DNA from 2 places in the Sediminitomix flava genome. Region 2 is predicted to be linked to the other one. Evidence: riboswitches for the same ligand, from Rfam matches in the RefSeq annotation. Region 2 holds a riboswitch; the other holds the start of a gene.
What was found. A riboswitch is a leader RNA that binds a small molecule or an ion and turns the genes downstream of it on or off. The one in region 2 is predicted to bind cobalamin.

Region 1: it holds a riboswitch for cobalamin, as region 2 does, so the genes downstream of both, BC781_RS14495 (DUF5074 domain-containing protein) here and BC781_RS10260 (TonB-dependent receptor plug domain-containing protein) in region 2, are expected to answer to the same signal.

What each region holds. Positions count from the first base shown of each region.
Region 1 covers NZ_QGDO01000003.1:689,915-702,155, forward strand. The annotation lists gene BC781_RS14485 (ATP-binding protein) at 1-1,479, opposite strand, end outside; gene BC781_RS14490 (condensin complex protein MksE) at 1,463-2,026, opposite strand; cobalamin riboswitch at 2,289-2,470, shown strand; gene BC781_RS14495 (DUF5074 domain-containing protein) at 2,614-3,990, shown strand; gene BC781_RS14500 (hypothetical protein) at 4,019-4,918, shown strand; gene BC781_RS14505 (TonB-dependent receptor) at 4,992-6,929, shown strand; gene BC781_RS14510 (DUF5074 domain-containing protein) at 6,933-8,003, shown strand; gene BC781_RS14515 (iron ABC transporter permease) at 8,049-9,080, shown strand; gene BC781_RS14520 (ABC transporter ATP-binding protein) at 9,101-10,072, shown strand; gene BC781_RS14525 (SpoIIE family protein phosphatase) at 10,230-12,241, shown strand, end outside.
Region 2 covers NZ_QGDO01000002.1:765,763-778,003, reverse strand. The annotation lists gene BC781_RS10305 (sugar MFS transporter) at 1-118, shown strand, start outside; gene BC781_RS10300 (YkvA family protein) at 231-590, shown strand; gene BC781_RS10295 (SDR family NAD(P)-dependent oxidoreductase) at 597-1,397, opposite strand; gene BC781_RS10290 (B12-binding domain-containing radical SAM protein) at 1,508-2,380, opposite strand; gene BC781_RS10285 (AraC family transcriptional regulator) at 2,573-3,421, shown strand; gene BC781_RS10280 (Dph6-related ATP pyrophosphatase) at 3,684-4,328, opposite strand; gene BC781_RS10275 (Dph6-related ATP pyrophosphatase) at 4,328-5,071, opposite strand; gene BC781_RS10270 (bifunctional adenosylcobinamide kinase/adenosylcobinamide-phosphate guanylyltransferase) at 5,077-5,580, opposite strand; gene BC781_RS10265 (DUF6580 family putative transport protein) at 5,577-6,173, opposite strand; gene BC781_RS10260 (TonB-dependent receptor plug domain-containing protein) at 6,247-8,421, opposite strand; cobalamin riboswitch at 8,544-8,741, opposite strand; gene BC781_RS10255 (TlpA family protein disulfide reductase) at 8,920-9,426, shown strand; gene BC781_RS10250 (thioredoxin family protein) at 9,445-10,122, shown strand; gene BC781_RS10245 (anaerobic sulfatase maturase) at 10,257-11,570, opposite strand; gene BC781_RS10240 (NAD-dependent succinate-semialdehyde dehydrogenase) at 11,796-12,241, opposite strand, start outside.

The DNA.
Region 1 (12,241 bases), on a different contig from region 2:
AATATTTTGTTCAATATCCTTGAGCTGAGCATCAAGTTTCTGTATTTCTTTTGAGATCAGATCAAAACGTTCGCTACTGAAATCCTTATGAGTGATTTGTGCTTTTTCCTCATTTAAGGCTTGAAGCTTTTCTCTTTTTTCTTCAATATGTTGTTCAACAGAATCCCTGTCTTTTTCATATTCTGACTGAAGTTCTTGAATCTTCTCTTGCTGTTTTTCTTTTAACTCTTCAAGACGATCAATAAATGAAGATTTAAGATTGATTTTCTCATTCTCAATCTCTTGTTGGTAAGCACTTCTTTTCTGACGTAAACTTGATTCTTCTTCAGAAAAACGTTGTTCTACTTCCTTAACTTCAGCCATCAAAGTTTCTTTAATACTTTGATGATGGCTAAGTTGATCTTTTAAAAGTGTTTCATTTTGATGTTCCTCTAAAATACTTTCAATAGAAAAAACACCTTCACTACGAATAATCTCCGCGTATTTTTTACGCAACGATTTAATGGTTTTAAGGTGGTTTTTAGGAACACCAATTTTTTGGTTGATCAATGTTTTTTGTTGGTCAAAGTAGTCTTGCTTTTCATGAAGACTATCTTCAATTCCATTTAAAGCTTGTTGCGCTTTTTCAAGGTCTGCTTTAAAAACAATGGCTTTAGAACTGGCAGATTTTACTTCTTGTCCAAGCTGAATAGCAACGTTTTCAAGTTTGGATTTTGTTGAAATGAATTCGTCATGTTGAGAAATAAGCTCTTCCGCTTTAGGTTTATATTTCTCGAAGTTGAGTAAATCTCTTCGTGTATTCTCAAATTTTGAGATTTGACGACTGATGACCTCAAGCTCAATTGGACGAACATTTTCTTCTGCAATAGCTTCAATAATTGCTCTTTTTATATAGTCAGAGTTGAGACTAGAACTTCTGAAAATATTAGCAATTGCTTTTGGAATGGTCGTTAGCTTCTGACGCTTGATTGAAGTCTTACCATGGAATAATCCATACTTTTGATATTCTCTTTTTTCAGTTGCACCATAGATGATATTTCGTACATCGGCATATCTTCTGATCTCATCGGTAAAACTGATTTCTCTAGCTTCCAGATCAGCAAAGATGTTTTCTAAACTCTTGGCTTTACGGTCTTTTATGAAGAAATCTTTTTCATATGGCGCATCGATAAATCGAAACTGAAGTCTTCCTCCTTTTTTATAGAGGAACAGACATACATTATTTGTCTCAGTATGAATTTCATAGATCATGTAAGACCCAAATTCCTCGAAATAATACTCAGAAAAAGATTGCTGATTTTCTTTGATTCCTAACTCTCTCTTTTCAGAAGTAGGGTGATAGAAAAAAAGAATAGCTCTCAGAAGGGTTGTTTTTCCAAAACCGTTAGAACCTACAAAGTGAATATTACCTCCAAGACTCACCTCGGAATAGGGTAAAGATGAGCTATTTATGAATACAATTTTATTTAGATACCTCATCGTCGTCTGTTTGGTCAATATCAATCAATAATACAATTTCCTCTAAAAAGTGATATGCAGAAAGTACTTTATAAGTCTCTTTTTCTGTATCGATCACTTCAAAAAATCCTAGTCTTTTCATCTCCTCAGCCAAGTCTCTCACCTTATCAATGATTGACGGATCTTTTTCTCCAACAATCCTCTTGAGTTGCTCAAAAAGGTTTGCATCAGTTTTACAGCGGTGCACAATATCAGTAATCTGAAATTGACTTCCTTCAGAGAAGGTAGCATCATATGATGAGAAGAATGCAAGTCTATCAATATATTTATAGAACTTTTCTACCTTTTCTCGGAGTGTTTGTCGCTGTTCTTTTCGAGAGAAGTAAAAAAAATTATTTCCTCTCTCTAGTGTAAAATTTAAGGGTAAAAAATAATCGTAAAAATCTTCGAAGTTGTCATCAATCTCATTGTATAGATTTCTGATCTCACTTCGACTACTATTAGCGCTTATGAAATTACCTCTACTCAGAATCTCAAAAGCCCTTGTGATATATGTATTATGTCTCATTTCAATAATCGTATTCTCGCAAAAAGAACTGCAAAAATAGTAAAAAATGAGGATTATTTAGATTAAAAAAAGTGTCTGATAAGCTTAAAAAAAGTTTATTTCAGAAATGTATCTTTTCAATTCTCAAAACTGAAAGTGAGATCTATTCATGTTTTTGTAAAAAAGACAATGAAGTCTCTTGTATGTCATAATCAATAATAAATATTCATATATATCACTTTCTTTAGGTGATTTAATCATCTTGTTTCACTAACAAACTTTTATATCTTTGCCCAAGTTTGGTGCTCGAGAGAGCTAAGAGGGAATTAGGTGAAAGACCTAAACTGTACCCGCAGCTGTAAGCTCATTTTTAATTTTGTTGTTAAACCATTGTCTACAATGTTAGATGAGAAGGTGACAAAATGTAGAGTAAGTCAGAAAACCTGCCAATCTTCGAAACAGTGCTTTTACTTTCGGGAATAAAAGTTTTAGTGCAGCTGAATATCAATAGTTTATTTTATTGATTGAAATACTGTACTTTTTTAGCCTTCCCTTTCTATTTGCCCCTGTTTCTGTTGTTTAATGTTATTCTAAATAATTAGCTAGAAATGAACAGAAATCTTTTTAATCGTAAAGGAATTATTGCAGGTCTTATGGCCCTAAGTATTTTTACTTCATGCGAGTCTGATGATGAAACTCTGAGAAAACCAGATTCTATTGAAATTACAACTCCAAATGGTTCTTCTTCAATATTTCCAAGTGAAACATTAGAATTTGTCGGAGAGGTTAGTGACGCTGATTTTGTGAACTGGTATCTTGGAGATGCACACATGAGTGACTCTTCTTCTTTTACTTATACTTTTAACGAAGTAGGTGACTTTAGAGCTTTATTCTCTGCTGGTTATACAGGAGCAGATTCTCTAACGGCTTACAGAGATATTACAGTAAATCCTTTTAATGGTTTTATGGTATTGTCTGAAGGAAGTTTCGGTGCTCCAGGTTCTGAAAGTTTCACGTTTGTAAATACAGATAGAGAATTAAAAATAAATGGTGTTTTTAATGCCCAAAATGACGGAGCTGAAGTAGGTAGTACTTTACAATCTGCTGTAGTTTCTGACAACTATATATATGCCGTAGCTCAAAATGGACCTAATTTAGTTAGTATCATTAATAAAGAAGATTTGACTTTAGAGCAAGGTCTAACAAGCTCAGAGTTGAATTTTGGCGAATATATTTATCCTACAAATATTACTTTGGTAGATGATGCTAAAGCTTATGTTAGATCATTTTATTATGATGATTTTTATGCAACTCACAGTGCAGTTTTCGCACTAGATTTAACAACGAATACTCTATCAAAAGTTGATGGTGTACACGCTAATTTAGGCCAAATGCAAATAGTTGGGGATGAATTGTTCACAATTGAAGGAGATGTATTATACATTACAAATGTAACTTCAAATACACTAACAGAGACTGTAGCATTAGAATCTGTAGCGACAACTATGGTAAAAGATAGCCAAGATAACTTGGTTGTAGTGTTGACAGGAGAGAATTCTAAAGTCGTAAAAATTAATGCTGCATCTAGAAACATTACTGAAACCATTGATGCTCCTGAAGGTGTATCTTTTGCTTCAGGCTCTAAAAACGCATACACTACAATAAATCCTTCTACTGATGCAGTTTATTTCATTCCTTATACTGCAGGAGATTGGGGTGGAACAATCACTAACAAAATGTATGAAGTGAAAGATGGTGCTTTAAAAGAAGCTTTTGATATATCTAACTGGTCAGATGATGAGGCTGGTTTCCCATATGGTGAAATAGCATTTGATGAAGCTACTGGAAATTTGATGATCACAACAATTAAAAGCTATGGAGAATACGATTCAAATGCTTTGTTCTTTGTCGACCCATCAACAGGTTCTGTAGTTAAAAAATATGCTGGTGTAGGTGAGTTCCCTGCTATGGTTCTTCCTTTATAATATTTAGAATTCTAACAAAGGCTTCTTTATGACTAAGTTTTCAAAGTCAATCTATTTTTACATGCTACTACTCTTTGGGGTAGTAGCATGTGATTCATCTGCGGTAGTTGATGAAGATGAGGATGAAATTACTCCTGAACCTATTTATTCTACCTATATCACTGATGTTTTTGATTACCAATATGGCCCAGGTCAACATGCGCGAACAAGTGCATTGGGGGCTGATGGCTCAAATTTTATTGATAATTCAAACGAATATGTACTTCTTGGAGGTTGGGGCGGATATATTGTAGCTGGTTTTGATCATGAAATTGAAAATCAAGAAGGTTATGATTTTGGTGTATTTACTCAACCAGGCGTAGGCTCAGAGCCAGGAGTGGTTTATGTAATGAGTGATACAAATGAAGATGGTTTACCCAATGATGGTGAATGGATTCAATTGAAAGGCAGTGAGTATGAAAATGCTGAGACTGTCCAGAATTATGCAGTAACATATTATAAACCGAACGAAGGTAAAAACATCTCTTGGGAAGATAATCTAGGTAATCAAGGAGAGTTGGTTGCTGAGTTTGGTGATGGTACTCACGCTTGGTGGTGGGATGAAACTAAAGAAGAAGTTACTTTTGAAGGTGTTAAACTTCCAAATAGTCATTATCAAGTCGGGCAAAGTTGGAAAAATTATGAAGATAGATTTTTCTGGGGATATGCAGAGAATTACCAAGGAGAAGATCATGATGAATCCTTAAGAGCAAATCTGTTTGATATTTCAAATGCAGTAGATGCTAATGGTAATAAAGTAGAACTGTCAAGTATCAAATTTATAAAAGTACAAACTGGAGTGTTTCAAATTGCAGGACATTTCAATGAAATATCTACAGAGATTAGAGGTGCTTTTGATTACAGAATGCTGTTGGATACTGAAAACTAATTTTTTTAAGCGTTTATTTTCTAGTTAGCGGATGATTTTGAAGGGTATACGATATCGTTATTTACTTTTTTTTGTGTCAATTTTTACTTTAGGTTTCAATACAAATCTACTTTATGCACAAGTCTTAGATTCTGTATTGTACCTGGAAGAAGTGAATATCGTTGATGTATCAATCCCTGAACGAATTAGTTTTAAGACTACCTATATTGAGCCTGAAATTATTGAAAGTAATCTAACTGCTAGTTTAGGTGAAATGCTGAGTCTGAATACTCCAATATTCATTAAAAGTTATGGGGTTGGTGGAACACAAACACCTTCATTTAGAGGAACAGGAGCTAGTCATACACAAGTGTATTGGAATGGTGTGAGTTTAAATTCACCAATGCTAGGACAGGTAGATTTGTCACTTTTCCCTGTTGCATTTTCAGATGAAGTAGTCGTCAATTATGGTGCTTCTAGCTTGATGCATGGAACAGGTGGATTGGGAGGTGCTATACAAATGAACTCTAGAGTTGTCATGGATGGTGTTCCTCATGTTCTCGTTTCGCATACAGCTAATACATTACAGAATCATATTTCAAATGCAAGTGTAACTCTTGGCTCTGAGAAACTTCAGAGTACAACTAAAGTGTATTATAAGGATGCTAAAAACTTATTTGATTTCGTAAATCCTTTAGAGCCAGGTTCTCCAACATGGACAAATGAAAACTCTGCACATCTTCAGTATGGTATTCTTCAGGAGTTTTCGTTTAGGCTTAGAGAAAATGAAACATTCAGTTTTTATACATGGTATCAGACGAGTGAAAGGGAGTTACCTCCGAGTATGCATACCGAACAAAGTTTTGCATGGCAAAGTGATGAATCTTTAAGGTTTTTAGGTTCGTGGGATAGAGTGGATGAAAAAAAGTCTTTGAGTTTGTCAACTTACTATGGTAAAGAAAATTTTTATTATCAGAAAGATATAAGTAACGATAACTTTCCTAAAATTTCTGCTTCAGATACAGACAGCTATTCATTCCAATTACATGGAAAAAGTAGTTTTCATTTGAGCGATAAACTTGATTTAAGGTTTGGTTTTGACTATCAATACGATAATCTGAATAGTACAGTCAGAGAAGGAGGCTCCCAAACCAAAAGTAATCAATCAGATCAAAACATATTCGATCTATATTCGGGAGTAGAATGGCTCCCAAGTTCCAACCTGAGTATGAGTTTCCTAGTTCGTCAAGAGTTGATTGATGACCAAATACAACCTTTTTTACCATCCTTAGGAATTGATTGGAAAGCGTATTCAAATTATACTCAAGATTTAAATTTGAGAGTAAACCTTTCACGAAACTTCCATGCCCCAACACTAAATGACAAATATCTTTACCCTGTTGGAAATGAAGATATGAAGCCAGAAGAAGGTTGGATTGGAGAAATTGGAGGTACATATCACATCCAAAAATCAAATGCACTTTCTTTTAAAATTGAGACCACTGCATTTGCATCACTTATTAATAATTGGATTGTTTGGACTCCTTCTGTCAGTAATCTTTGGGCTCCTAAAAATCTAAAAGAAGTATTTTCTCGAGGGATCGAGCAAATAGTCTCTGCAAGCTATGATAATGGGAGAGACTTCTCCGTAGATTTATATACTTCATTTTCGTATGTGAGGTCAGAAAATCAAGAGGCAGAAGATGAACTCGATAAGTCAGTAGGAAATCAACTTACATATACTCCAATTACAAGTTTTCAAGGATATGCCCGTATGAAGTACAAGGATTATTACTTGACCATTGAAGAACAAGCATACGGAAAACGATTCACTCAAACCGATGCGAGTGAATGGTTACCTGCGTATTATCTCACTAATGTTGCTGTCGGTAAAAAAATATATCTCAATTCGCATAGAATTGATGTACAAGCACGGATTGAAAATATTTTTAATTACCACTATCAATCAATCGCACGAAAGCCAATGCCTGGCAGAGTTTATCAGTTATCATTAACCTACCGTTTAAATTAACCTATGAGATTATTAATCGTTTTCATTTTTGCTCTAATCCTAACAGGGTGTAACAATCCTGAAGATGCTTTACCTCAAGGTGATTTAGGAGATGGAAGAGACCTCTACAATGAAGGTGTATTTATCGTGAATGAAGGCAACTTTGATTGGGGATTTGGTACGCTTTCTCATTATGATAGAGAAGGTGAAGAAGTAACGAATGCTATTTTCAAGAAAAAGAATGGGCATGAATTGGGTAATGTAGTGCAGTCGTTATACATCCTTGATAGTGTTGGCTATTTACCCATAAATAATTCATCAAGAGTTGAAATAGTAGATGTTAAAACGATGGAATGGCTTGGGAGAATTGAGATACCCAAAAGTAGCCCAAGATACTTCTATCCAGTAACTCAATCGAAAGCCTATGTTACTGATATTTATGCGGATCGTTTCTATGTAGTAAATACAGAAACGAATGCTTTGGAAAAAGATGTACAAGTTGGCGGTTGGACTGAGAAAATGATTTCACATGATGATTTCATTTATATGACTCAAACTCGTACCGCTTATGATACACGGGAAGGTGGGCAACTTCTTTTAAAAATAGATAAGATTTCTGATGTTGTTATTGATAGCCTTAAAATGCCTGTAGGACCTATAGATATTCAAAAGGATAAGAATAATAATCTTTGGGTTTTGTGCAACGGAGGTTTAGGGAAAGCTAAGCCTTCTTTGGTAAAGGTTGATGTCGGTAGTTTTAAGATCAAAGACATATTCGAGTTTGAATCAAAAGGTTTAGAACAGCCTTCTAGGTTGAGGATTAATGCTGCAAAAGATGAACTTTATTATATCTACAACGATGTGTTTAAGTTTAATATTACAGATTCTAATCTTCCTCAAACGCCCATAATTCCAGCAAATGGGAGACTATTTTATGCATTAGGTATTGACCCGATATCTAATGAAATTTATACCTCAGATGCTTTTGATTATGTACAACAAGGAATGGTTTTTAAGTACGATTATAATGGGAAGGAGCTTCATTCGTTTACAGTAGGGGTGATTCCAAATGAATTTGTTTTTAACTACAACTAAAGACAAATCATAGAAAAATTTATTTAGTTGATTACGTAGGAGTAGATGAAAAGCGGTACAAAGTCAGTCATAATTTCTTTTTTAATCTTAATCTTTTTTTGGTTTGAAATATCTACTGGTTCTGTAAAAATCGGTATTTCAGAGTTATTGCAAATACTTTCATTCCAAGACACAGATAGTATTGCATCAAAGATTATTCTACATATTCGTTTGCCAAGAACGCTGACTGCAATTTTGGGCGGCGGCGCACTTGCTATCGCTGGTTTACTGATGCAAACACTTTTCAAGAATCCGTTAGCAGGACCTTCTGTACTTGGAGGTTCGGCAGGGGCGTCTTTAGGCGTTGGAATTATGATGCTTGCAGGAGGAAGTGTCGCATCATCTTTACATATTAAGCAATTAGATACTTTAGGAAACTGGAGTATTGCGATTGCTGCTATTATGGGAAGTACGCTAGTCCTTTCTGTTGTTTTGGCTTTCGCTCGTAAAGTAAAAGACAATGTAATTCTATTGATCATTGGTATCATGATCGGGTACTTAGCCAACGGGATTCTGAGTTTATGGCAGTTTTTTGCTTCACCAGAAGAGCTCCAAGATTTCTTGCTATGGACTTTCGGAAACTTAAGTGCTGTAACTTATTCTCAGTTGATAGTACTTTCTATCCTAATAATTTCGGGGGTATTTATTTCCTTGCTTGTCGCAAAACCTCTGAATGCATTACTTCTTGGTGAAAACTATGCTCAGAGTATGGGGGTCGATATTAAAAATATCCGAATATTACTGATCGTAGTGAGTAGTGTTTTGGCAGGAGCGATTACAGCTTTTTGTGGGCCAATAGGATTTGTAGGAATTACAGTTCCTCATTTAACTCGTATGGTTTTCAGAACCTCCAATCATAAAGTTTTAATTCCAAATACTTTTTTGTTGGGAAGTTTAGTCTTGGTTATCTGTGATTTGCTTGCTCAAATTCCAGGAAGTGCTTTGGTTTTACCAATCAATGTGATAACCTCTTTTTTGGGTGCACCTGTAATCATGTGGTTTTTGTTGAGACGTAGAAAATTCAAAAGAGCGATTTAATTATGCTTACACTTCAGAACTTGGAAATAGGCTATCTTGAGGGGAATGAAAAAAGGAAGCTATCGAAACCTTTGAATCTTTCTTTGGAAAAAGGAAAAGTGACTTGCTTAGTAGGCCCAAATGGAGCTGGTAAATCAACTTTACTAAGAACTATTTCCAAAATGCAGCATGCTTTGAATGGAAAAGTATTTATTCATGATAAAGTTTTAAGTTCGTATTCAAATAAAGAATTGTCCAAGATTTTAGGAACTGTTCTGACGGAACATTTTGATGGTGGGTTTCTAACTGTAAGAGAATTACTTGAAATGGGGCGTATACCTCATACTGCTTGGTGGGGAACTTTAACAGATAAGGATAAAACTAAGGTTGAAGAAGTCGCAGATTTAGTCGGTGTATCTAATTTACTTGATCGATACCTTCATGAACTCAGTGATGGGCAAATGCAAAAAGCGTTGATCGGTCGAGTTCTTTCACAAGATTCTGAGTTAATCCTACTTGATGAACCAACATCTCACTTAGATATTCCAAATAAAATTGAGCTTTATAAACTTTTAAATAAAATAGCCAGAACTAAGAATAAGTGTATTCTTCTTACTACTCATGATTTAGAATTGGCTCTTCAGACTGCAGATCAAATATGGTTGTTCGATAAAGATCAAATTATTTCTGGAACCCCTGAAGAACTTGTACTTGGAGGAGATTTTTCAAGAGCGTTTTCTAGTGAAGATTTATTTGATATTGAAACAGGTAAATTTCTAGTAAATCAGAAAAAAAAGATCCCTATTAAAGTCCAAGGTGATGCTGTTGCCCGTTTTTGGTTACTGAATGCTTTACATCGATTAGAGATAAACCTACCTAAAGAGGTTAACTTTGAAATTTTTATTGAGAGAAGTAATCATAAAACAAAATTTGAGCTTTTTATTGATAATCAGTTGGTTTTACGTGATTCATTAAATGTCTTATTGCATTATTTAATGAAATATTCATCTTAGAAGAGAAATTTTTTATACGATTTATATGCAAAATTCCGTTAGCATATTAAAAAAATGTATTTTTACGTTATCAAATTTTGATTTATTAAAGATTTGAATCGAAATTAGAAAGTATTTTTTCTTGTAAAGGAACTGGATAAACCAATTAATTGAGATAATGAACAGACTTGTATTTCTTTTTTTGTGCATGTTTTTTTCACAAGCCTTATTCGCTCAATCAACGATTGTGAAGGGGCGTGTGGTAGATGAGGAAGGGAGACCCATGGAAGGGGTTAAGATTGAAGTGTTTGGTAGCCAGTCTGTTGTCTCAAATAGTAAAGGTGTTTTTAGCATTTCAACAGTCCATGAAATTCAGGATATCACTCTTAATGCATATAAACTTGATTTTAAACTTTTAGATTGGGGTTACGATAAAAGCGTAAACCGTCTTAAAGTTATGATGATACCTACACCTGTAGAGGTTAATGGTAAACTTGTAGATGCAAAGGGGATTCCAGTAAGTAATGCAAAGGTTAAAGTTAAAGGACTAAAGTTTGATAAATGGGTAACCACTTCCAATAATGGTTATTTCAAGATAAAACTTCCACATGGTTCAGATGTAAATAAAATTACAGGCTTTTTTGTAGATGATGAGATCATTGAGAAAACAGCTTTCAAATTAGATTCTGATAAAAGAGAAGTAATCATCAGATCTTCAAGAGTCGTTCAACAAGTTGCTAAGGTTGTTCCTAAGAAAAAGCCAGAGCCAGTTGTTGAAGAACCTACAGTAGATGAAGATGGTTTTGATATCGAATCGAAATCAACCTTGATTGTAGTTGTTTATGATGATGATGTTTCTCCAGCTGATTCTATCCAAGTTAAAGTTGATGAGAAAATGTACTTTACTGATGAGAACGGTGAGTTTATCGTTAAAGCTGATTCAGTAACAAATAGTGCTTTTGAAATCAATGAGCATGATATTATCAAAAAGGTGTATGACTTTGAGGATAATTATATGTTCATTCATATCAAAGATTCTAATCAGGCTGCTCAAGACGAACTAGAATTAGAGTATGAAGAAAACTTCTACGTGGTCTTCAATACACTAGAGGCTGAAAAGCAAATCTTGGAGCAAAAAGGACGTGATCTTAGAAAAGAAATTAATAAGATTGTTGAGAAGTTAGACCGTGAATCTACTAATGTAGACAAAGTTTCCAAATTGGAGAGTTACCTTCACCGATTGGAGGAATCATTGGTAGAAAATGAAGTAGCTTATCAAGATGCGCAATATAAAACTCATCAGATGCTTGAGAAGATGAAAACTCAAATCAATGTAGCTGAGGGTGAAATTGAAGAAATTACGCAAGAAAAAGAGATGCTAGATAAGCAGCTTGTTTTCATGGTGATTATCTCAATCTTCTCTATTGTTCTTTTTGTGATCTTCTACAGGATTTCTGCTAAGGTCAGAAGACAAAAAGAAGAATTAGAAGTCGTAAATGAAAGCTTGAAAGAGACTCGTAACGAGCTGATGAAAGCTCAAGATGATATGCTTGCCGTTAGAGATATTGGTCAAAAATTTACTTCAACACTGAATTTTGAAGATCACATGATCACTCTTCAAGAAAGTGTTGCGATATTACTTGACGCAAGTATCTTCGGTATTGGAGTTTACAACGATAATGAGTCTAGAATTGAATTTAGAGGTTTTGTAGATGATGAAGGAGAACGTCCTTACTTCTTCGAAAATCTTGATGATGCGTCAAGTTTAGCTGCATGGTCATTCAATAACGAAACAGAATTGATTATCAATGATCTTCCTAACGAATACTTCTTATATGTCCCTGAAGGAAGCATTGATTTCTCTAAAAATAATTTACCAACATCGGTAATTTTCATTCCTCTTACTATTAACCGTGAGCCATTAGGTGTATTAACGGTACAAAGTCACAAGAAGAATGCTTACATGGATATCAACGTAACAAACTTGAAATCTTTAGCATCTTATGCTGCTATTGCCCTTTCAAATTATAACTCTTACGTTGAATTGAAATCTAAGAACCAAAGTATTACTGATAGTATGAGGTATGCTAAGACTATTCAAGAGTCATTGCTACCAGCTCAATCAGAATTGAAATCTCAATTCAAAGATATCTTTACCTTATTCAGCTCTAAAGAAATTGTTTCTGGAGA
Region 2 (12,241 bases):
ATGGTTAGAAGGTGAAATTGGTTATACATGGAGTTTCATTCTTCCATTGGCTTGTTATTTCTATATCCTTTTCTTTGCAATTGAAGGATATAAGCCGATCAAGTTGAAGCGTAGCTAAAGATTAGCCATATATAAAAAATATAAGACTGTTAGCGTGAAACCTAATTAGGTGGAAAAGAGTATTTATCAGTAAATACTTTCTCCTAAAACGCTAACAGTCTTATTCTTTTATGGAAGAAAAACAACAGAAAAAATTAGCTCGAAGATTAGATAAAAAGATTTCTGCCAATGTTCAGAAACTAGGTTCTAAACTCGTTTATCAGTTGCTGAAAATGTACTATGCCGCAATTGATAAGGATACGCCCGTTTGGGCAAAAAGTATCATTTTTTCTGCTTTAGTCTATTTTGTTCTTCCTTTAGATATGATTCCCGATTTTATACCAGTCACAGGTTTTACCGATGATATTTCTGCTTTAGGTTTAGCCTTGGTACAAGTAGGTTCTCAGATCAGTGATGAACATAAATCTTTGGCTAAAAAACGAACTGAAGCTTGGTTTGGCTCCTCAGAAGTTCTCGAAATTGAGGAATAAATTTGCTTACATCCCTAATAAACTATCAGTCACTTCAAGAAGGGCTTTGTTCTTTGCTTCATCATAAGCATCTGGATGTGCCGTTCCATAAATTCCACGATCATTGTCAAAATATTTCCCACTCATTGAGCTGTGTTTTTCTCCAACAGCCAAGTCATGAAGAATATCAGCTCCTTTATCTGCCGAAGACCAAAACTGTCCGTAGGCTTCTTTTACCATATTTGTATTTAACAATGAGCCAGGATTCACAGGAATAATAATGATATCTTTTTCCTTTTTTGCCATATCAAAACTCCACATTGTGAGTGCAAGTTTGCTCTGAGCGTAAGTTTCTCCTTCCGATTTCGAGCTTTTTCCTTCCAATACATTTAATGATACAGGTGATTGCGCCGCAGAACTTAAATTCACAATTCTTGGAGTCTCTCCTTTACGGATAATTGGTAAAAGGGACGTGGTCAGTAAATAAGGTGCAAGATAGTTGACTACAAATCGCATATCTAAACCATCTTTGTTTGTGGGTTTAGGGCTTTTATAAACACCAGCATTGTTGATAAGTACATCCAATTTTGTGAGTTTACTCGAAACTTCATCAGCCAACTTTTTAACCGTATCCAAATCTGACAAGTCTGCTGTAAATCCATCAATGCTCTCATTGTTTGTCAAGTCTTTAATCTCTGAAATGACAGCTTCAAGTTTTTGCGGATTTCTTCCGTGTAGGTACACTTCATGCCCTTCTTTAGCAAGTTTGATTGCAGTCAGTTTTCCAATTCCGTCTGTACTTCCTGTGATGAATATGGTTTTCTTCATGATTTTAGTCGTCTTTCAAGATTTAAGAAAAGGGTCTATCCAGTGAAATTAGTATTCAATGATAGACCCAATATATGTGTTACAAAGTTTCAGCCGAAAATAATTCCCTTTTACCAAGCATATGTATTGTGTACTTTTTGTTTGGTGATTGGGTTTGTTTCGATTTCATGATTAATTCTATTGAGGAAAGAGGCTTTCAAGTCTGGAAAATATCCTCGCATAGGAGCAATATTATTTCCGTGATCGCCCCAATACACCGTCTCAAAATTCATGTTTTCAAGAAGATATTTTTCTTCATGAAGAATTTGTAGAGGTGTTGCACGTACAAACTCACCACTTTCCACTTGTTGTTCAAGTTTCGTGTTGGGCTGAATAGCCAAAGCCATTGGTGCAATTTCTTCGGGTTGAAGGATGTTCAATAGTTTAACCGTTTCCTCGATATGTTCTTTCGAACGTTCTTTTCCTCCCATTCCGAAGATAAAAGATGCCAATACTCTGATACCCGCAGCTTTCGCATTAGCCATTCCTTCCACGGCCTCTTCAGGAGTCATGCCTTTTTCAATTCTTTCAAGGGTTTCTCTATCTCCAGATTCCAAACCGATGTAAGCCATGTCCAATCCAGCTTCTTTCAGAAGTTTAAGATCTTCTACAGATTTGCGCTTAAGGTCGTTGAAACTGCTGTAAAGAGAAATTTTCTTACACTCAGGGAAAGTCTCTTTGATTTTGTTGAGCACTTTCAGAAGTGTAGCTGTTTTCAATACCATTACGTTTCCATCAATCAAGAAGATTGAAGGCACATAAGGATAGTATTTTCTTGCTTGTTCGATATCCGCAAATATGTCTTCTACTTTTCTGACACGGAATCGTTTGTCTGAGAACATGTCACAAAATGTACATGTATTGTGCGAACAGCCTAAAGTTACTTGGATCAATAAGCTGTTAGCCTCTATCCAAGGGCGGTATACTTTTCCCTCGTAATTCATCTTTTTCTCCTTCTTTTAATTTTTTGACAATACAAAGGTCGAGAATTTCAATACTGATGTTGTTGTATGAATATTGGTTAGTGTTGTATACAAAAGGGTAGTTTTTGTTGTTTTAAAGTTGTTAAGACTGTTTTGTATGTGTGAAATACTTGTTTTTGTAATTTTGAGAATGAAATATCCAATATTTATACAATGAAGACTGAGTCTGTTCAAAGATTATTTGAAATTCATGTTGAAGAGCTTTCAACTTGGGAGAAAAGACCGCACAAACACAATTTCTTTGAGATCGTGTTTGTAGAAAAAGGGTCGGGCTATCAGTGTATCAATGAACATGAGTTTCAATATCAGGAAGGAAATATATTTTTGCTTCCTCCATTAGATTGTCACTCATTTAAAATAGAAGAGACCTCTCGTTTCTACTTTATCCGATTTACAGATCATTACTTTCAGAAAAATGGACTCACCGATTATTCTGCTTGGTTTGATCGGATTACTTATATCATCGCCAACTACAATAAAGTGCCGGGCGATATCATTTCTTCGGAAAGAGAGCGAAGCTTCATCATTCAGAATATAAAATCCATTTATCAAGAATATTTGATTTCAGATACGTATTCTGAAGAAATTATCTCGGGAATAATGGTGGCTATTCTCAATATTTTGGCAAGGTGTATTGAGAAAAAATATGTGGATAAAGCCAATGAAATGGATAGTCGTTTTGGTGAAATTCTCCGATTTATCAATACAAATATTCTTGATTATGAGAAATTGAGAATCCCATATTTGGCAGATAAGTTTGGCATCTCGAAGACTTATTTCTCAGAGTATTTCAAGAAACAGGCAGGGCTTAGTTTGGCTGACTATATTCTGAAATCCAAACTCAGAATTGTAGAAACAAAAGTTTTACATACCGATTTGTCACTGAAGGAAGTCGCTTACCAACTCAATTTTACGGATAGTAGTCACCTTTCTCGTTCTTTCAAAAAAGTATATGGAATGACGATTAAGGAGTTTAAAAATGAGAATAGATGTGTGGCTTAATGAAGTGAGGACTTATCGAAATTGCTACTACTATTCTTAGAGCTACTCTAAGAATTCATAAATGAAGGGAGAGACGGACGCAGTTTTTTAGACTCGACATTTTAGTGAATTTTTCGAGTCTGAAGACTCTTGCTTTCATCTATCAAACCTTAGATAACTTCGTAAACTCTAAGGATAGTCTCACTTATTTTTTTGTTCGAGTACTTAAAAAGAAAAAGTCTTCAGATTTAAATAATGGTATATTCAAATCTGAAGAACCGTTTTATTTTTCCCACTGTAAAAAGCAATAATCTTGATGCTGTACTTTGGTATATTCTGGTAATTCTACGGGTTTTGAAAATAGAGGGCAATCTACCACTACGGTATGATATTCTCCATTTTCACCACAAGCGTCTATTCCCATTTCTTCCAACTCAGCCACTAATTCTTTTGTGATTTCTCTGCCTAAGAATTTTTCGCCCATCGTCGTATTACAAGAGGTGATGATGGCTTTTATTCCGCTATCAATCATTTGGAAGACCAATTCTTTACGGCTTTGTTGCCATAACGGTAAAAGGGCTTCTAGCGATGCGGCATTACAAACTTTTTCTTCCCATTCTCTGTGTGGCTCTAGGTCAATATCACCAAACACGACAGCGTTTACATCATGTTCAGCTTTTAGTTCTTGAAGCGTTTTGATGTAATTTTTTTCATATTCTGCCCAAGAGGCTGGAACTGCTTTAAGTGGTTTGTTGATAGCTGAAGCTTGCTGATTGAGGAGATAAGGTGTCAGACCATGCGAACGAGAAATTTTACCATTTTCATTCATCATGTTTAGAAGTACTTTTAGTTCGTGCCCTTCTTTAACTGCTTGCATAAGAGCGAAACAACTGTCTTTTCCTCCACTCCAAGAACTAATTAATTCCATTATTCAACGGGGATAATATCACAAAAATAAAAACCTGATTTTTTATCGTTTTTCGGATGAGATTTGTCGTGAGAACTGTAGCCTGCATCGTCTTCTTTTTCGGGAGCTTTGTATTCTCTGAAAGTCACATCACCCAACTCATATTTCAATGGATTTTTGAAGATTGGTCCATCTACGATACAAGTGTGGAATTCTCCGTTTTCACCACAAGGGTCAACATTTTTAGGAAGGTCTTTCAAAAAGTCTTTATCAATGACTCTGCCTGCAAATTCTTTGTCCAACAATTCTGAGTTGATACAAGCAACTACAGTTTTAAAACCAAGATCGATGAACTCATGAACAAGCTCTGTTGTATCTCTTTTCCATAGCGGATAATGTCCTGTCATTCCTGTTTGAGCCAGTTTTTCATCTCTGTACGCCTTTAGGTCTTCCAAGAAAATATCTCCGAAAATACTATGTGTCACTCCTTCTTTCTGAAGTTCTGTCATTACCTCTTTCATGGTGTTGTCATACACTTCCATAGAAGACATTTCTGGCAGTCTGATTTCTTTGATAGGTAATCCGATAGCTTCGCCTTGTGCTCTAAGGATTGAGGTACGAACACCATGCATTGAAATACGATCATACTTATCACTAACCGTAGTCATGAGGGCTTGAACATCGTATTTTTTCTCTTCTAAAATGTAGTGTAATGCTAAGGCACTGTCTTTTCCTCCGCTCCAGTTAAATATAGATTTTATCATTTTCTTTACTTCAATTTCATTGGTAAACCCGAAACCATAAAGATAGCCTTATCTGCTCGTTTTGCTATAAATTGATTCATCCATCCTTGTAATTCAGTGAATTTTCTTCCCACTTCTGTTTGTGCATGAATTCCCATTCCTATTTCGTTGGAAATAATGATGATATTGGCTTTTTGAGCAAATAGTTTCTCTAGCTCAATTTTTCCTTTTTCTAGACTTTCTTCCACATTATTCTTTGTGTCCAAATACCAATTGGTTAGCCAAAGTGTCACACAATCTACGACTACAGTTTTACCTTCGAGCTTCAAATTACCTAAGTATTTTTCTTCTTCAATACTCGTCCAACGTTCGTCCCGTTCGGCTACGTGTCGTTGAATTCTTTTCTCGAAATCACCATCCCAATGTCTTGCTGTAGCCACATAAAATGGGGTGTCAGCTAAGGATAAAGCTAAATTTTGAGCATAGCTACTTTTTCCCGAACGTTCACCTCCTGTGATGTAGTAGATCATGATCTAGAGAGCTTTAAAACAGGGAATTGTCTTTGAGCTAATTCAAAACTGCCAAATAAGATGGCTCCAAAAATGAAGTTACCCATGAGCATGCTTTTCATAAAAGGAATGGCTAGTGTATAGCATTTGATAAGTCCTTGAATATCTCTTGTGTAAGGAAGTCCTGTGGTTACGTCTGTTCCACCTCCGAGCCAAACGCCAAAGTCGACAACAATCCAATGGGTTAAGGCTGCTGCAATTGCAGAAATAATGACACTTTTAAAACTCACTTTTTGGATGCATTTCCCGATTAAGACCATCAAGAAAAAGCCTCCGTAAGTCCAGTACCAACCGCCGTAAAGTAAGCCATTACTATATTCTGCATAATAGGTTGTCATCATGACTACATCGCTGACAAATAACGTGAGGATAGGGAAAAGGTATGCTTTCCATTGTTGTTGAAAATAAGCTCCTCCGAAAAGTGCCATTGCTCCAATTGGAGTGAAGTTGGCTAAAATACCAGCGTCTTTGCCATTAAAAGTAATTCTCCATATGCCTACAAATAGAATGATACAGAGTAAAACAAGAAAGCGGATATTGATTTGTTTTTTCATGATTTTATGTGTCTTTGGTGTAAAAAAAATGTAGAACAACTCCAAAGGAATTGCCCTACATAGGGGTTATATATTAAAAAGAATAATTAAGTCTGAGATAGAACGATCGGCCTCTAGTGGTGTAGCCATAGATCTCCTGATAATCTACATCGAACAAATTGTCAACGCGTAATGTAGCGTTCAATCCATCCATGATATTATAGTTTGCTGTGAATCCTGTAAGTGTATAGCTATCAACTTCATTTTGACCCAATGCACCCCAAGGGCCAAGACTATTGTCGTAGAAAATGTCATTTCTTCTACCAACGTGTCTGATATCTGCAGATAATCTTAGTTTTTGGATTGGGATATATGTTAGACTTGCATTGAATGTATTCGATCTTCTAACTAAGCCGTTTACTTCAACTTCTTTGGTGAGGAAGTCACCTGTTGAGTAAAGTTGAACATAATAGTCATTGGTAAAATCAGAGTAGCTAGGGTCGTATTTCAAGTCTCCTTCTGTATAACTGAAATTCCCGGTAAGAAGAAGTTGATTTGATAACTGAGATCTTAGTGTTACTTCAATACCTTTATTAGTTTGCTCACCAGCGTTTATGTATGTATCCCCTCTGCTGTCATTTCTCATCCAGTCATTGCCTAGCTCTTCTATAGGAATTTCTTTATCCCACAAATACACATACTCAATAAGGTTGTCAACAACGGTTTGATATGCAGAGATTGTAATTTCTGTACTTTTACCTATTTGCTGTTTCACACCAAGTTCAAAAGAAGTAGAAGTTTCAGGTTCTAGATCAAGATTACCCCTTGTGACTTCCGAAATGAAGTTTTGATTTGGAGAGTAAAGACGATATAATGCCGGAGCATTGAAACCTGCTCCGTAAGAAGCGTAGACTAATGTTTTATTGATTTTATACGAAGGATTGATTTCGTAAGTGAAGTTATTTCCAAAAGTGCTATGGTCATTTAATCGACCACCTAGAGCTAAATTGAAACCTTTAAGAGAGTTGGAAACTAATCCTCCGTTTAAGGTAGTGTGTAAAAAGGCACTGTTAATAGTCGCTTCAATCCCTAATGAATCCAAGTTACTTTCAGATTTATAATCCCAAGCAGAGCTATAATAATATGTTCTACTCGTCATCGTTTCTTTGTAGTTCGATAAACCTGCAATAAGTGAGATGAAATCACTTTGATATCTTAACTGAAGTTCATTATTCAGAACACTTCCTTCATATTCACTACTTGAAAATGTTCCATCTGTATTGCCTTCTGTATCTACAACTGATGAATCATCAAGTGCAAGACGTGACATATCTGTATAGCCACCAACAAAGTTTAAGTTTAGTTTTTCACTAAATCTGTATGCCAATTGGTAGTTGATCAAATCTCTTTTGAAATCTACAGTGTAGTTATCATCATCTCTGTAAGCACCGTCGTCAATGTCGGAGATTTGATCTGTTTTCTTATAAGAAATGAAAGCATCCCATTTATTGTCTTGATAACCTACTTTACCAATGACATCCAATTTGTCGAAGTTGTCTTGATCTCTGTTTTTGAAAATATCCGCTTTCACGGTATCTACAGTGGCGTCAAGTCCTTTTACATTCGTATTGTAAAGTTCGGCAGTAGCATAAAAGCCATTACCTAAAGAGTAGTTTAACGCAATATTTTCAGTAAACTGACTTGTAGACTCCCCAAAAGTACCTGCTTCGGCACTCACATTACCACTTAATCCTTTCTTTCCACCTCTTTTGGTAATTATATTGATTGAACCACCAATCGCTGAAGAACCATAAAGTGTGGAGTGCGATCCTCTCACAATCTCGATACGTTCGATATTGGCTAAAGAAAGCTCTGCTAAGTTTATTCCATTATCGACTGAAGAAGGGTCTGTAATTCTTACCCCATCAATAAAAATACTTGTATGCTCTGAGTTTGCGCCTCTCAGATACATGCTTTGCAATGAACCAGGATTTTGCCCTGTTCCGACGATGTAAATACCTTCTTGCTGAGAAAGTAATTCTGCGGCATTATTATAAATCGAATTCTGAATATCGCTGCTATTGAGCACTGTTATGCTTCGTCCTATTTCATTTGGGGCTTGCAAAATTTTTGAAGCAGAGATTACAACTTCATTCAGTTGTTTGGTTTGGAGTGAATCACTGTCTTGAGCAAAACTGGATAATGTAGTTGCTCCTAGTGCTAAGAATGATAAGGACAGTTTTTTTGTCCAATTGGTTTTAGTGTTCATAGTATTTGCGTGAATAATTTAACTATGAACTTTCTGGTAAGTGTATACAGGAAGGAAATAAGAGCAAAAGAAAATCTGCCCCAAAATTCATGTTCCTCATTGCTTTTTACCCGAAAGCTCTGATTAGAAAAATGATTTTGGCAGGTCTTCTGACTTACTCTACTTTAGGACTCCTTCCCATTCTGTTTAGAACAGTGGATTGTTGTCTAAAGCTTATGTTAGAGCTTACAGCTGCGGGAACAGTTCCAGATTTACACTGGATTCCCTTTTAAAATGAGGACTTGTGAAAAGGACTCATTACCATAATCGTTGCAAGTTTAAGCAACTTTTTGGGAATAATGAGAATGAAAATATTATTTAATTAAGAGATTATTGTCATCTTATAATTGGTAAATGCTGTTAAATGTGTGTGTTGTCAGTTCTAAATCCTCAACATATTTGATTATAAATAGTTAAAAAAGTGGTATTATTCGGTAGAAAAAATCAGATACTATAAGTATGAAAAAAGGATTGTATCAGTTTGTAGTTTTATGTTTCTCAGTATTACTCTTGGGAGCATGTCAGAGCGAGCAAAGCAAAGAGGTTAAAGAAGTAAAAGTATTCTCAAAGTTTGAAGACCTTGAAGCATATTATCAGCCAAAAAATGATAAAGTGAAGGTGATTAACTTCTGGGCTACTTGGTGCAAGCCCTGTATTAAAGAATTGCCACATTTCAATGCATTGGTAGACACACATGCCGATGATGTAGACCTACTTTTAGTAAGTCTTGATTTTGCCGATCAGATTGATAATAAGTTACTTCCATTTATGGAAAGGAAAGGGATAAAAGCAGAAGTTGTGTTGTTGGATGATCCTGCCATGAACAAATGGATCAATGAGGTTTCTGAAGAGTGGACAGGGGGTATTCCTGCAACTTTGATTTTGAAAGGAGATCAGCAGTATTTCTTTGAAAAAGAATTCTCAAAAGAAGAATTAGAACAAACACTTAGTGAGATTATTCAATAAATTTTTTCCTACACAAAAATGAAAAAGTATCTAATGTTGGTTTTGGCTGTGAGTTTCTTTGCAGCTTGCCAAGCTCCGAAAACAGAGGAAGCTAAAGAAGAGAAGAAAGAAGAAAAGACTGTAGCCATGTCAACCGAAGCTCCAGCAGCAGAAGGTTACAAAATTGGTGATGTAGCTACTGATTTCAGCCTAAAAAACATTGATGATAAAATGGTTTCTTTGGCTGATTATCCTGATACAAAAGGATTTGTAGTGATTTTTACTTGTAATCACTGTCCTTATGCTAAGGCTTACGAAGATAGAATTGTAGCTTTTGACAAAGCTTACAAGGAGAAAGGTTATCCAGTAATTGCGATCAACCCGAATGACCCAACGGTACAAGAGGCAGACTCTTTTGAGTTGATGAAAGTAAGAGCTGAAGAAAAAGGATTCACTTTCCCATATTTGATGGATGAAGGACAAAAGATTTATCCGCAGTATGGAGCAAAGAAAACGCCTCACGTTTATGTATTGCAAAAAGAGGATAAGGGCTTAGTTGTGAAATACATCGGAGCAATTGATGATAACTTTAAAGATGCTAGTAAAGTAACAGAAAAGTATCTTGAAAATGCAGTAAATGCATTGTTGGAAGGTAAAGAAGTAGAGGTAGAAACTACTAAAGCAATTGGTTGTTCAATCAAGACAGCTAAAGCTTAAAAGCTATTTCAAACTTATAAAATAGAAGCCATCTCAATTAGGGGTGGCTTCTATTTTTTTAAATAAATAATCCCCCCAAACAAAGTCTGAGGGGATTCATAACAAATGCTAAACAAACAACTATAATAAATATCTTAAATGCTTTTTTTCAGCTTCTTTTTCTCTCGTTTCAACTCTGCTTCACGCAGTTTGATTAATTCCATAATTTCTGCCGGAGCTCTTCTCAATTTGAGTAGTTCTCTCATGGTATGCATGTATGGCGTGATGTGTTTGTAGAATGCTTTGTAACCTCCGCACAAATAGGCAATGTTCTCACCGTCTTTGGTCTTGTTCCAACGGTGTTTTGGACAAAGACCGTTACAAACTTGCAGATAATCACAGTTTCTACATTGCGATGAAAGACTATCTTGTTTCTTATTACCGAATTGTCTTTGAACATGAGATGTTGCCATCTCGGTAAAGCTTTTATCTCTAATGTTTCCTAGTTTAAACTGAGGGTAAACATAGTGATCGCAGGTATAAACATCTCCATTGTGTTCTAAGGCTACGCCATCTCCACAAGTTTTGGCATGAACACAGGCAGATGGATTTTTTCCGACCCAACCTTCTAGCGCTATGTCAAACTGTTGAACAAAGATTTTTCCTACATCCTGACGAACCCATTCATCAAAGATTTTATTGAGGAAGTTACCCCATTCTTCAGGTTTTATACTTTCTTCTGTTACTTGTGTTTCACCTGCATAATCATCAGCTACTTGTTTAAGAAGAGCTTTTTCATCTGTTGCATGACGATCTTGAACAGGAAGAAACTGGTGCCATTCGCTTCCAATATGTTTGAGGAAACGGTAAACACGCAAAGGGTGCTTTACATTTTTACTATGAACTACTGTAAGTGTATTGAAGCGTACATTATATTTTTTCAATAGTTCAATAGACTTCATGATACGATCCCATGAGCCTTTTTCCCCTTTATTTACGCGATAACAATCATGTAAATCTTCAGGGCCATCAATAGAAACTCCCACCAAGAAATCGTGTTTAGCTAAAAACTTAGCCCACTCTTCATCGATTAAAGTTGCATTGGTTTGGATGGTATTTTCGATTTTTCGACCATCCGAATATTGTTCTTGTAGCTCAATAGCTTTTTCATAATAGTCAATTCCGAGTAGGGTAGGTTCTCCACCTTGCCACGTAAACTGAACTACTGGATTTTCTATGGGTTGAGAAGAAATATATTCTTTGATATATCTTTCCAAAATCGCACTAGGCATTTTGAAATGCTTTGGCGTTGATTTTTTGTCTTCGTAGATGTTTTCTTTTTCTAGGTAATAACAATAGGTACACTTTAGGTTACAAACAGGGCCTATTGGTTTTGCCATCACATGAAAATGGGCTTTACTCTGATTTATTTCTTTTTCTGCAGTGAGAAAATCAAATGTTTGAGTCATGTGCGTTTGTTCGTTTAGGTTCAAGGTTGTTTTGTTTATTTTTCAAATGTCCACTTTATAGTGTGTGATCTGTATTCTGAAAGACGAAAAAAATATCCCAAAAGACGAAAAAGACTTAAGAAGTAATAATGTTTAAAATTTATTATCTTTTATAGAGTAACGTTATAAAAAAACAGCTCTGAAAATTTGATTTCAGAGCTGTTTGTATTTTTAGTGAAATAAGAATTACAAGTCTTTTGGAACGAAGATACGTTTGATATTTACAAACTCCTTAATTCCTTCTTCAGCCAATTCTCGTCCATAACCCGAACGTTTTACTCCTCCAAAAGGAAATCTAGGGTCAGATTTTACGAGATTATTAATAAATACATTTCCCGTTTCTATATTTTGAGCAAAGAACATGGCTGTTTGTTTGTCTGAAGTCCAAACAGAAGCACCAAGCCCATATTCACTAGCATTCGCAATTTGGAGCGCTCTTTCTTTGGTGTCAAATTGAGCGACACACATCAGAGGACCAAATGTTTCTTCTCTGAAGACGGTCATGTTATCTTTCACATTTGAAAGCAATGTAGGTTCAAAACTAGTCCCATCTCTTCTTCCTCCAATTTCAAGTTTTGCTCCCTCTTCCAGACTTTCTTCCAATTGTCTTTCTAGGTTTTCGGCCAAATCTA